3 regions of the Pararhizobium sp. DWP3-4 genome follow, and region 3 is predicted to be linked to each of the others. Evidence: predicted binding sites of a transcription regulator. Region 3 holds the regulator's gene; each other region holds the start of a gene.

Region 1 (4,205 bases), on a different contig from region 3:
GGTCTTGTGTAAGTCATATTTCGACATCATATTCAGCACAGGCATGCTGGAGCCCCGCAGCGGCGCCTGGGTTAAGTGGCTGGCACCTTTCAAGGATGCGCCCTTACCGCCCGACACCGTAAACTTAACCGGGGCTTTTAAAGAGGAAACAATGGCTGATCTTAGAAACTACCAAACCCGAATGTCGCCTGCCGGCGCACAGGCGGGGGCCGTAATCGACGAAGGTCTGCGCACCTATATGCTCAAGGTGTACAACCTGATGGCCCTCGGTCTGGCAATCACCGGTATCGCTGCCTACGCTGCGTTTCAGTTCGCTTTTGCGGACGGACAACTGACGGCGTTCGGCCAGGCGATCTATGTGAGCCCGCTGAAGTGGGTGGTCATGCTCGCGCCGCTGGCTCTGGTGTTCTACATGAGCTTCCGCATCAACTCGATGAGCGTGTCGGCCGCGCAGACGACCTTCTGGGTCTATGCAGGCCTGATGGGCCTCTCGCTGTCGTCGATCTTCCTGATCTATACCGGCCAGAGCATCACCCAGACGTTCTTCGTCACGGCCGCTTCGTTCGGCGCTCTGTCGCTCTACGGCTACACCACCAAGCGTAGCCTGTCCGGCATGGGTTCATTCCTGATGATGGGTCTGTTCGGCCTGATCATCGCTTCGATCGTCAACATCTTCCTCGCCTCGTCGGCGCTTGAGTTTGCGATCTCGGCTATCGGTGTTCTGATCTTCGCAGGCCTTACCGCCTACGATACCCAGAAGATCAAGGAAATGTACTTCGAAGCAGACGGTGCCGAAGCCGCTGGCCGCAAGGCCATCATGGGCGCGCTGACGTTGTATCTCGACTTCATCAACCTGTTCCTGTTCATGCTGCGTTTCCTCGGAAACCGCAATTAATCCGGAACCGGATACTTCTGAAAAGGCGGCTTCGGCCGCCTTTTTTGTTGCCTGCATTTTGGCAAGGCCGCTCGCTTGAATGGTCGGATGCGATATGGCAGACGAGGGAACACTCTTCCCAGACAGGTCTGCCCATGTCCTTTATCCTGCGCGATGCGACCCCATCCGACATTCCCGCTATTACAGCGATCTATCGGGAATCCGTGCTGAACGGCGTCGCCTCCTATGAGATGACGGCGCCGGATGAATCTGAAATGGCCTCGCGCTTTTCGGTGATCACCGGCAACGGCTATCCCTATATCGCTGCGGTCGATGCGGACGGCATCCTCTTGGGTTACGCCTATGCCTCGGCATTCCGGACCCGCACGGCCTACCGTTTCCTGGTCGAGGATTCGATCTATCTGGCACCGGAGGCGCGGGGGCGTGGTGTGGGCAAGGCGCTGCTGGCTGAACTGATCCGGCTCTGCACAACGCTGGGCTTCCGCCAGATGGTCGCCGTCATCGGCGGCGCGCATCCAGCTTCGGTCGCCGTCCATCGTGCGGCCGGTTTCGAGCATGGCGGGCTTATGAAGGGCACGGGTTTCAAGCACGGACGCTGGCTCGATACGATCATCATGCAATTGCCGCTCGGCGAGGGGCTGACGACCGATCCGGAGCCGGGCGTCTACCCCGATACGCTCTACCGGGGCTAACTCAGGTCTTGATGACCTTCAGCATCTTGTCGAAGACTTTGAGAACCTGCTGTAGGTCATGGCCACGCTTCAGGATCATGCCGTGGGTATTGGCGACGCTGAAGGCGCCTTGCCTGGCAGACAGTTTCGGATTCTTTTCGATCCGGAACAGCGGCATCTCACCCGACCGCTTGAAAACCGAGAAGACGGCCTTGTCACGCAGATGGTCCATCGCATAGTCGCGCCATTCCCCTTCGCCAACCATACGGCCGTAGACCCGGAGGATCATGTCCAGCTCGCGGCGATGGAAGGTTATGGGAAGTTGGTCCTGATTGCTGCTGCGATATTCGTGCAGGTTAACAACCACATCGGACGATTTCTGCCTTTCGGAACGGGTCTCGCCTTGCGGCAAATCCGGCTGATCAGTCATCGGTACTCCGGCCTTATATTGTGACAGGACGGTTACAGTTTGCCTGACCTTGGCTGAAATGCAAGCCGCAAGGCCCGTCGAAATAGTGGGTGACTTTTTTCGGCGTGCCGCATTTTAAACAAACCGACGCCCCATTTGACAGGGAAACTCCCTATCGTTGGCGCGAGGGAGTCCTTCCGAGTGTCCGGCCTGCATGTGCGTTAAGGATTTTTCTGTCCTCAGCGGGTGCAGCAATGGAGTGGCTAGCCAAAGCGTCCTTCGGACGCGGTTACTCCACACGCCATATCGAGCGGGTGCTGTCTGCGCCTGCGAAATGTGGCCGGTTCGGTCCGGCATCTTCGAACCCTCAGCCCCAGCCCCTCGATGCTGCCGGGCCGAACCAGATCAAGCTTAGAAGTCTAGTCCGTCATTGAGCAGTATTTGCCATGACAGTTGTGGCACCAACGATGGCGCCGGGCGTTTCATTGTCTTTCATCTTCTGTAGAAGCACCGCACAGCCGCCGTTTTCGCCTTCGTTGAGGATGGACGCGGGCAACACGAAACTGGCAGGCTTGCCGTCCCACATGCCGATCGTCTGGATGTCGCGGACGGAGTGCCAATAGGAAATCGTCTTGCCGCTGTTTTCGCCCTTCTTGACATCGACGAGCTGCTGGCGATTGAAATAGACGACGACGACATTGGCCTTGCCTGTGCCGGCCCCGATCCTGATATCGATCTCGTCTTTGCGGACGCTGGCGGAGACTGGAACGGCAAGCCCGTCCCCCGTTGCCTTCATTGCCGACAAGCGATTGTTGATTCCGTCCAGATCGGCGCCGTTGATGTGGTCGCGGCCGTTGAGCACCGCCTGCGGCGTGTAGACACCACTACGGCCGAACATTTTCGCATAGGCATATTGCCGGGCAGTATTGTCCTTCGAGGCGAGCGTGTCGGCCCAGCCGAGATAGTTCCAGTAATCGACATGATAGGAGAGCGCCACGACTTTGCCGTCGTCGATCAGCGTTTTCAAAGCCGCGTCCGCCGGAGGGCAAGAGGAGCAGCCCTGGCTGGTGAACAGTTCCACGACGCCTGCCGGCTTTACCGCATCTTCGGCCATAGCCGGCATCGCCATGAGGCCAAGGCCAAAGGCGAGCATGATGCGGCGAACGGTGCTTGATCCAGACATCGGGACTTCCATTTCGAGGGTGTGGCATTTCAAGGTCGGCAGCTTAACCGTGTTGTACCGGCGTAAAGCCTCAGTCGGCATCCTTCATACGCTGCTCCTCTTTCAACGGAAAATCACGTTGGAGTGAGGCTTGAGGCTCCGGCGATCACAAAAAAACCGGGGCTTGTGAAAGCCCCGGTTTCGTTCATGTCAGCATTCGTGATGCCATCAGGCAGCGAGATCGCGCAGAACCGTTTGCAGGATGCCGCCATTGTTCATGTAGGTGACCTCATCGAGCGTATCGATGCGGCAGATCAGCGGAACGTCCTTCACCGTGCCGTCGGCATAGGTGATCCTGGCGACGCGCTTTTCACGCGGCTGGACATTGGCGAGACCGTCGATCGTGACGCTCTCGTCGCCCTTCAGGCCGAGCGATTCCCAGGTCGTGCCTTCCTCGAAGACGAAGGGCACGATGCCCATGCCGACGAGGTTGGAGCGGTGGATACGCTCGAACGACTGGGCGATCACGGCCTTGACGCCGAGAAGGTTGGTACCCTTGGCAGCCCAGTCACGCGACGAACCGTTGCCGTACTCGACGCCGGCGAAGATGACCAGCGGCACGCCTTCGGCCTTGTACTGCATGGCGGCGTCGTAGATCGACATCTCTTCCTTCGAAGGATAGTGGATCGTGTAGCCGCCTTCCTTGCCGTTCGGGCCCATCATGTGATTACGGATGCGGATATTGGCAAACGTGCCGCGCATCATCACTTCATGGTTGCCGCGGCGCGTGCCGTACTGGTTGAAGTCGGCAACGCCGACGCCGTGGTTGATCAGGTAGGCACCGGCAGGCGACGCTGCCTTGATCGATCCGGCCGGCGAGATGTGGTCGGTGGTGATCTTGTCGCCGAACAGGCCAAGGACGCGGGCGCCCTTGATGTCGGAGATGCCCGAACCGGTCTTGCCCATGCCGACGAAGTAGGGCGGGTTCTGCACATAGGTCGAGTTGTCGTCCCAGGCGTAGGTCTGGCCTTCCGGAATCTGGACGGCCTGCCAGTTGGCGTCGCCCTT
Region 2 (4,205 bases), on a different contig from region 3:
CGATCAACCTTACCCTGGAAATGCTCGGCGACCGCTGGAGCCTGATCATCATCCGAGACCTGATGTTCGGCAACCGGCGGCATTTTCGCGAGCTTTTGACCCAGTCGGAGGAGGGGATCGCCTCGAACATCCTGGCCGACCGGCTGAAGCGGCTGACCGAAAGCGGGCTGTTGTCGCGCCGCGACGATCCGAGTCATAAACAGAAGGGCATCTACAGCCTGACCGAACCATCGATCCAGCTGGTGCCGCTTTTGGCGCAGATGGGCGCCTGGGGCAGGCGGCACACGCCGGCCTCCGAGGAATTGTCGATCCGCGCCGAACTGCTGGAACAGGGCGGGCCGGCGATGTGGACTGATTTCATGGAGGAATTGCGGGCGCTGCATCTGGATGCGCCGGCGCCGGCGCGATCGGTGTTTGCGGAGCTGCGGGCGGCGTATCTGGCGGTTGTGGCGAGGAATGCGGGGGCTGGGGGTTGAGAGAAGTGGGCTGACACGGGGCTTTGGGTTGGTTTCTCGCGATTGTTCCTCTCCGTCATCCTCGCCCTCGTGGCGGGGATCCAGCCGCCGCGCGTCGGCGCGGCGAGAGAACGGCTTCTCCTTTGGCGTGAAGAGTCTTTTGACCCGACGGACGTCGGGTCACTGGATCCCCGCCACAAGGGCGAGGATGACGGGAGGTGAATGGCGATGCCCCCGAACAAAGACAGGGTCTCCAAGCCGTAAGCCAATAGGCTTCACCCAGCCCATTCCACCGGGTGATCTTCTGCCAATCAATACACTTCCGGCACATACAGTTCCGGTGGAACCGGGTGGCGCTGGTAGTCGTCGTTGCGGACGCGGTCGGGCAGGACGAGGTCGGGTTTGGGGACGTCCTCGTAGGGGATCTGGGCGAGCAGATGGGCGATGCAGTTGAGGCGGGCCTTCTTCTTGTCGACCGCCTGGACGACCCACCACGGCGCTTCCTCGATGTGGGTTTTCGCCAGCATCTCTTCCTTGGCCTTGGTATAGTCCTCCCAATGAATGCGGCTTTCCATGTCCATCGGCGACAGTTTCCACTGTTTCAGCGGATCGTGGATGCGCATCTGGAAGCGGAATTCCTGTTCCTCGTTGGTGATCGAGAACCAGTATTTGATCAGGATGATGCCGGAGCGCACCAGCATGCGTTCGAATTCCGGAACGGTGCGGAAGAATTCATCGAGTTCCTCCGGCGTGCAAAAGCCCATGACGCGCTCGACGCCGGCACGGTTGTACCAGGAGCGGTCGAACAGCACCATTTCGCCCGCCGTCGGCAGTTGCGACACGTAGCGCTGGAAATACCATTGGTTCTTTTCGCGCTCGGTCGGTGCGGGCAGGGCGACGACCCGGCAGACGCGCGGATTGAGCCGCTGGGTGACGCGCTTGATGGCGCCGCCCTTGCCGGCACTGTCGCGGCCTTCGAACAGCACGACGACCTTGAGCTTCTTGTACTGAACCCAATCCTGCAGGCGCACCAGTTCATGCTGCAGGCGGAACAGCTCGCGGAAATAGGTCTTGCGCTCGAGCGTCGGCTCGGCCGGCCCCGACATGCCCTCGGCGACCAGCTCGTCGAGCCGGTCTTCTTCCATCTGCATTTCCAGCTCTTCGTCAAAGCTGTCGGCGATTTCCGCCTTGATGCGGTCGAGTTGGTCGATCATTGGTCACACATCCCCGTTGGTCGCCGGCACAGGAGCAGGGTTTGATGACAGGTCTATGACAGTCGGAGCGGCGGGGTGGGCATGCCGGTCGAAAATCAAAAAACTGCAGAGAAAACAACCCTGCGGTTCATGCCGTCGCGCATTCTTGTTGCAACGAGTCATGAAAGGTTCACGCTCAACCCGGCTTGATATGCCATCGGCGGACATCCGGCCAAGGCTGTTCTCTGCCACCCGCACTTCCAGTTGCTTGTTTTAGCTGTCGGCAATTCTGACTTGGTACGGTGGAGTTCCCCATTTGAATGGAAATATCTCACGATACTAAGGTTCAACACCGAGCTATCCAGCTTCAGAACATATAAATTAAGGTTACTGGATATTGGAGGGTTTGCCTGTGACCATTTTATATGACGAGATTTGCTTTGAGCCGGAAACAAGAATGTCAGGACGGCTTATCGTACATGAAGACAGAATAAAGGTAGATCTATTTTCTTTTGAAAGAAGAGGAAACGCTCCTTTCACGCAAAAGCGAAGAGAAATCATTCTTTCTACAGGACAAATTGCGACGTTGATGAATCCGATTGTGAAACTATCTGGCACGTCTAGCACAATGACGCGGTCGGTTGGGCACGTTGAAATCGATGCAAATTATATAGTTCTCGGAACATGCAGCTGGACATCTGATGATCGCGTCGCAACCATAGAATTTTGCTTGCCCGACGCGAAGGCATCACTTTCGTACAGGGATCACGTGAAATTCGAACATTCAAATGCCAATGGGACCGAAGAGGATATTAGAAGTTTTATTTTCAATAAATTAGAAGTGGCGCGGATAAAGGCAGACGATTTCGAGGTGGTTCTCTCAAAGAGGCCTTCTATCCGAGTAGCTACTAAGGACAAATTTGATGACCCCATGTGGATAACAACAATTTTCAAAAATCCGGTTGAGCTAGAAAGCGCCTTGCAAATTCCTCTTCATATAGAAGTTTTTTTCGAGCTTTCAGAGGGGCGCCCCCTACAGCAGAAAGGGTTGGCATTGCGTGCAAGTAATTCAAGTGGCTTAGAAGAGTTTTCTTACCTGCACGATTTTGAGTTCTATCGAAATTCTTCTCTCGGCAATTATAAACATTCCGCGCATCGGCACACCGATGCGATTTTTACAATATTTTCTCAAGATATGCGGGAGAAAACGATTTATGCGCTTACGAAATGGATAAACCGGAGAAGAGAGTGGGAGGTAACGTATTGGTTGATTTCAAGTTTCACCCACGGCAACGCTATTTATGATCGAGGTAATCTATTGCGGGCGATGGCGTGGTTTGAATCAATTCCTGATTATCAAATGGCTAGCCTGATAACCGAAAGTAAATTGAAGAATTTTAGGAAGGAATGCAGAAAATTACAGTCGTTTGTAGACCTCGATATAAGCCCAGCACGTCTTAAAGAGGTCCTGAACGAGCTAACTAGGTCGCCGCTCGTAGATCGGATTGATAGTGCAATCAAAAATATTAGAGCTGCCTATGGAGAAGGCATATTGCCAAGGCAGTTTGATGACCACTGCAAATTGGCAAAAACCATCCGGAACAGTGCGGCGCATGGTGGAGGGGATGAAAACGAGAAGGATTTCCGCCAAATTGTCGCTGCGACATCCGCTATTGAGACACTTGCTCTGCTCTCAACAATTATGACGTTGAATATCGATCTAGCAGATGTTCATGGAATTCTTAACCAATACAAACCACATCCTTACGCTAGTTATTGCTTATGGTTTCTTGAGGGACAGCGCGATGATCCCGTTGACTAACCTATCCCCCTCCACCATTGCACCGCGCCCCCAATTTCGCTAAGAGACCGCCAACTTCTCAAAGCAGGCGCGAACCGCTTGGCGCAGCAGGCAATACCGGTAGAGGCACATGGCACGCATCGTGATGAAATTCGGCGGCACGTCCGTCGCGGATATGGATCGCATCAGGAACGTGGCCCGCCATGTGAAACGTGAAGTCGATGCCGGCCACGAGGTTGCCGTGGTGGTTTCGGCGATGTCCGGCAAGACCAACGAACTGGTTGCCTGGACGCGCGATGCCTCGCCGATGCACGATGCGCGTGAATACGATTCTGTCGTTGCCTCCGGCGAGCAGGTGACCTCGGGTCTCCTGGCGCTGGCGCTGCAGAATATCGGCATCAACGCCCGCTCCTGGCAGGGCTGGCAGATCCCGATCAGGACCGACAACGCCCATGGCGCGGCGCGCATCATGGAAATCGACGGCACCGAACTGATCCGCCGTTTCGGCGAGGGCCAGGTGGCGGTCATTGCCGGCTTCCAGGGGCTTGGACCCGACAACCGGATCGCCACGCTCGGCCGCGGTGGGTCCGACACGTCGGCAGTCGCGATCGCCGCTGCGGTCAAGGCCGACCGTTGCGATATCTATACCGATGTCGACGGCGTCTACACCACCGACCCGCGCATCGAGCCGAAGGCCAAGCGCCTGAAGAAGATCGCGTTTGAGGAAATGCTGGAAATGGCGTCGCTCGGCGCCAA
Region 3 (4,205 bases):
GCGAATTAACCGCCACACCGCCAGCAAAATCGAGATATCGGGTACCGTCCTCGGCGATCAGCCAGACGCCTTCGCCGCGCTCGAAGCGCAGGGGCGCGCGTGCATATGTGTCATAAAGCGGCGTGGCATCGGCCATGGCGCATGTCTCCTCAAACCATCACGGCAATTGTACAATCGGCGTCGTCGACAGGGCTGTGACCAACCCGCAAAAAATCAAAATGCCGCCTTTCGGCGGCAGGGGCACTATCTTCACTTCGCACTGCGATGTCAACAAAAGCCCATGATTTCCGGCAATTCACGGCTATACAACGGACGCAATTTTTTTAGCCGGATACCCTTGCAAAAATGCCACGCATCGCAAGCAAGTTGGGGAAAACTCAGAAATCGATTCGGTGAGATTCCCCGGACTCTTGTCAGAGAGTCCCCCGGGCTCTACGTTAAGAAACAATTACTAGAACGCATGCGGCGGACCTAGTCACCAAAAGTGTTATCGCGTTTCAGCCTCGGATCACATCCAGGGCTCGGTGGAGGATTCGACCATCACCAACGCTGGGAATGGAGACAAGACCATGAATTGGACTGACGAGCGGGTCGAAAAACTCAAGAAATTGTGGGCCGAAGGCTTGAGCGCGAGCCAGATCGCTGCACAGCTCGGCGGCGTCAGCCGTAACGCCGTCATCGGCAAGGTCCACCGTCTCTGCCTGCCGGGCCGCGCCAAGGCCGGCGGCAGCACTGCAACGGCACGTGCAAAACGTCCAGCACCGTCCGCTGCGCCGCGTGCACCGACTTACACAGCGTCGCGCATGACCGCCACCCGCACAGTGACCCGCACCGCCGGTGCAACCGTCATGAAGGAAGAAGTGGAAATCGGCGCGAGCGAGGATCAGGAAGCAGCACCGGCCGGCAATAACGTTGTCGTTCCAATGTCGCGCCGCCTGGTCCTGACCGAGCTTACCGACCGCACCTGCAAGTGGCCGATCGGCGATCCGATGAAGGACGAGTTCCACTTCTGCGGCAACGATTCCCCGGACACATCGCCCTACTGCACATTCCACGCCAAGCTTGCCTACCAGCCGTCCGGCGAGCGTCGCCGGGCCCGCTGAGGCCGGATCGGCCGTGCGTTTCGTCAATCCCATCCCGTTCGTGCGGGATATTGGCATCTCGAAGACTTTCTATTGCGAGATACTGGGATTGGTGATCAGCCGAGACTTCGGCAATTTCATCATGTTTGAAACGGGATTTGCCATCCATGACGGCAAATCCCTGGAAACGACGATCTGGGGACATTCGTCAGTCATTCCCGAGCCCTATGGCCGCCAAAATATCCTGCTCTATTTCGAACACGATAAATTGGATGCGCTTTTCGAGCGCATTGCCGGCGATGTAAACCTCATCCACCCCATCGAGACGCAAGCCTGGGGGCAGAGGGTCTTCCGCCTTTATGATCCGGATGGTCACGCCATAGAGATTGGCGAACCGCTCGGCAGTGTCTGACGGTTCTTCCCTGTACGGCGCTCAGCTTTCGAGCGAATAGCCGGCGCCGCGCACGGTGCGGATCACGTCCTGCATGTTGGAAAAGTTCAGCGCCTTGCGCAGGCGTCCGACATGGACGTCCACGGTGCGCTCATCGACATAGATGTCGTGGCCCCAGACGCCGTCCAGAAGCTGCGAGCGCGAAAAGACACGGCCGGGCGAGGCCATGAAGAATTCCAGCAGGCGGAACTCGGTCGGTCCGAGACGAACTTCGCGGGTCTTGCGATGGACGCGATGGGTTTCGCGGTCGAGTTCGATATCGCCGCATTTCAGCAGCGTTGACAGCACTTCGGGCTTGGCCCGGCGCAGCATCGCTTTGACCCGCGCCATCAGTTCGGGCGTCGAGAACGGCTTGACCACATAGTCGTCGGCGCCGGTGGCGAGCCCGCGAACACGTTCGCTTTCCTCGCCGCGTGCCGTCAGCATAATGATCGGCAGGCGCTCTGTCTCGGAGCGCTGGCGCAGCCGGCGGCACAGTTCGATGCCGGAAACCCCCGGCAGCATCCAATCGAGGATCAGGAGATCGGGAAGGCGTTCCTGCAGGCGCATTTCCGCCTCGTCGCCACGATTGATCGTATCGACTTCAAACCCTTCGGCCTCAAGATTGTATCGGAGGAGGACGCTGAGCGCCTCTTCATCTTCAACGACGGCAATTCTTGGCAACATTCAGTTCAGCTCCTTGGCGCCCGGCCGGATGGCCGAAGGCTTGCCGAGCGGCTCCAGCGGTCGCTCGCGCAATCAGTGCGTAAGAATTTACTTACTTTATCGCGTGATCAGTTACCGATCGCGCCGACCGTGTTGGCCGTATCGTCCTTCGGTCGCTCGCCGACAGGCTGCGCGCCGGTCGCCATATAATAGATGGTTTCGGCGATGTTGGTGGCGTGGTCGCCGATGCGCTCGATGTTCTTGGCGCAGAACAAGAGATGCGTGCAAGGCGTGATGTTGCGCGGATCTTCCATCATGTAGGTCAACAGTTCACGGAAAAGCGACGTGTAGATCGCATCGATCTCGTTGTCGCGTTCGCGGATGCTGTTGGCCTTTTCCGGCGAACGCGACGCATAGACGTCGAGCACTTCCTTGAGCTGAACGAGCGCAAGCTCGGCCAGATGCTCGAGGCCGCGGGCCAGCTGACGCGGCAGGCTGGCGGTCGATACGGCGATGACCCGCTTGGCGTTGTTCTTGCCGAGATCGCCGACCCGCTCGAGATCGGCGGCAATGCGGATCGATCCCATGATTTCGCGCAGGTCGGCAGCCATCGGCTGGCGCTTGGCGATGGTGACGATTGCTTTTTCGCCGATCTGGCGCTCGGCCTCATCGAGAATGGCGTCGTCGGAAATGACCTTCTGGGCAAGCGCCAAGTCGGAATTGACCAGCGCGCGCACGGATTCGGCCACCATCTGTTCGGCCAGGCCGCCCATCTCGGAGATACGCCGGGTCAGGTACTTCAGATCTTCGTCGTAGACGGAAGCAATGTGCGTAGACATGATTGTTTTTCCTTGCGATCACAATCCGGGTTGGAAGGCCACCACCCTGCCCTCATGACAGGGTGGCAAGCTAAGTCCTCAGCCGAAGCGGCCCATGATGTAGTCCTGGGTCCGCTGGTCGTCCGGATTGGTGAACATCTTGTCGGTGTCGTTTTCCTCGACGAGATTGCCGAGGTGGAACATGGCGGTGCGCTGCGAAACGCGGGCGGCCTGCTGCATCGAGTGCGTGACGATGACAATCGTGTAGTTCGTGCGCAGTTCATGGATCAGTTCCTCGACCTTGGCGGTCGCGATCGGATCCAGCGCCGAGCACGGCTCGTCCATCAGGATGACTTCCGGGCTGACGGCAACGGCGCGGGCAATGCACAGACGCTGCTGCTGACCACCGGAAAGGCCGGTGCCGGATTCATGCAGGCGATCCTTCACCTCGTTCCAGAGGCCGGCCTTCTGCAGGCTTGACTCGACGATCTGATCGAGTTCGGCCTTGGTGCGGGCGAGACCGTGGATCTTCGGACCGTAGGTGACGTTTTCATAGATCGACTTCGGGAACGGGTTGGGCTTCTGGAAGACCATGCCGACGCGGGCACGAAGTTCCACCACGTCGATGCTCGGGTCGTAGATGTCGCCGTCATCGAGGGTGATCTTGCCGGTAACGCGGCAGCTGTCGATGGTGTCGTTCATGCGGTTGAGCGTCCGCAGGAATGTCGACTTGCCGCAGCCCGACGGGCCGATCAGCGCGGTGACGGTGTTTTCGCGAACATTGAGGTTCACATCGAAAAGCGCACGCTTCTCGCCGTAATAAACCGAAACGTCCTTTCCGATCATCTTGAAGGGAACAGTGTTCATTTTCTGGTCCAGCGCCTTTTCAACTGCTGCTTCTGACATCATGTTCATGTTTCTACCTCACTACCAGCGCCGCTCAAAGCGACGCCGCAACAGGATTGCGCCAAGGTTCATGACGACGAGGAAGATCAAGAGGATCATGATCGCACCCGAAGTCCGTTCGACAAATGCACGTTCGGCTTCGTTGGCCCACATGTAGATCTGGACCGGCAGAGCAGTGGACGGGTCCATCGGCGAGCCCGGATAATCGACGACGAAGGCCACCATGCCGATCAGGAGCAGCGGCGCGGTTTCGCCGAGCGCATGCGCCAGACCGATGATGGTGCCTGTCAGGACGCCCGGCAT

The links. The regulator PhoB, encoded in region 3, activates phosphate uptake and scavenging genes when phosphate is short. The targets are predictions, from matches to a motif close to TGTCATNNANCTGTCAT.
Region 1: the regulator PhoB is predicted to act here: its motif matches at 2,017-2,033, upstream of ACP7E6_RS18825 (DUF2794 domain-containing protein).
Region 2: the regulator PhoB is predicted to act here: its motif matches at 1,714-1,730, upstream of ppk2 (polyphosphate kinase 2).

The regions. Positions count from the first base shown of each region.
Region 1 is NZ_JAFCXF010000007.1:74,254-78,458, reverse strand. Features, by position in the region: gene ACP7E6_RS18835 (Bax inhibitor-1/YccA family protein) at 152-895, shown strand; gene ACP7E6_RS18830 (GNAT family N-acetyltransferase) at 1,030-1,587, shown strand; gene ACP7E6_RS18825 (DUF2794 domain-containing protein) at 1,589-1,996, opposite strand; gene ACP7E6_RS18820 (DUF1223 domain-containing protein) at 2,403-3,158, opposite strand; gene acnA (aconitate hydratase AcnA) at 3,366-4,205, opposite strand, start outside.
Region 2 is NZ_JAFCXF010000003.1:15,126-19,330, reverse strand. Features, by position in the region: gene ACP7E6_RS09370 (winged helix-turn-helix transcriptional regulator) at 1-476, shown strand, start outside; gene ppk2 (polyphosphate kinase 2) at 767-1,669, opposite strand; gene ACP7E6_RS09360 (hypothetical protein) at 2,061-3,470, shown strand; gene ACP7E6_RS09355 (aspartate kinase) at 3,580-4,205, shown strand, end outside.
Region 3 is NZ_JAFCXF010000002.1:745,410-749,614, forward strand. Features, by position in the region: gene ACP7E6_RS08875 (aspartate aminotransferase family protein) at 1-136, opposite strand, end outside; gene ACP7E6_RS08880 (GcrA family cell cycle regulator) at 570-1,103, shown strand; gene ACP7E6_RS08885 (VOC family protein) at 1,117-1,494, shown strand; gene phoB (phosphate regulon transcriptional regulator PhoB) at 1,516-2,199, opposite strand; gene phoU (phosphate signaling complex protein PhoU) at 2,307-3,017, opposite strand; gene pstB (phosphate ABC transporter ATP-binding protein PstB) at 3,096-3,911, opposite strand; gene pstA (phosphate ABC transporter permease PstA) at 3,924-4,205, opposite strand, start outside.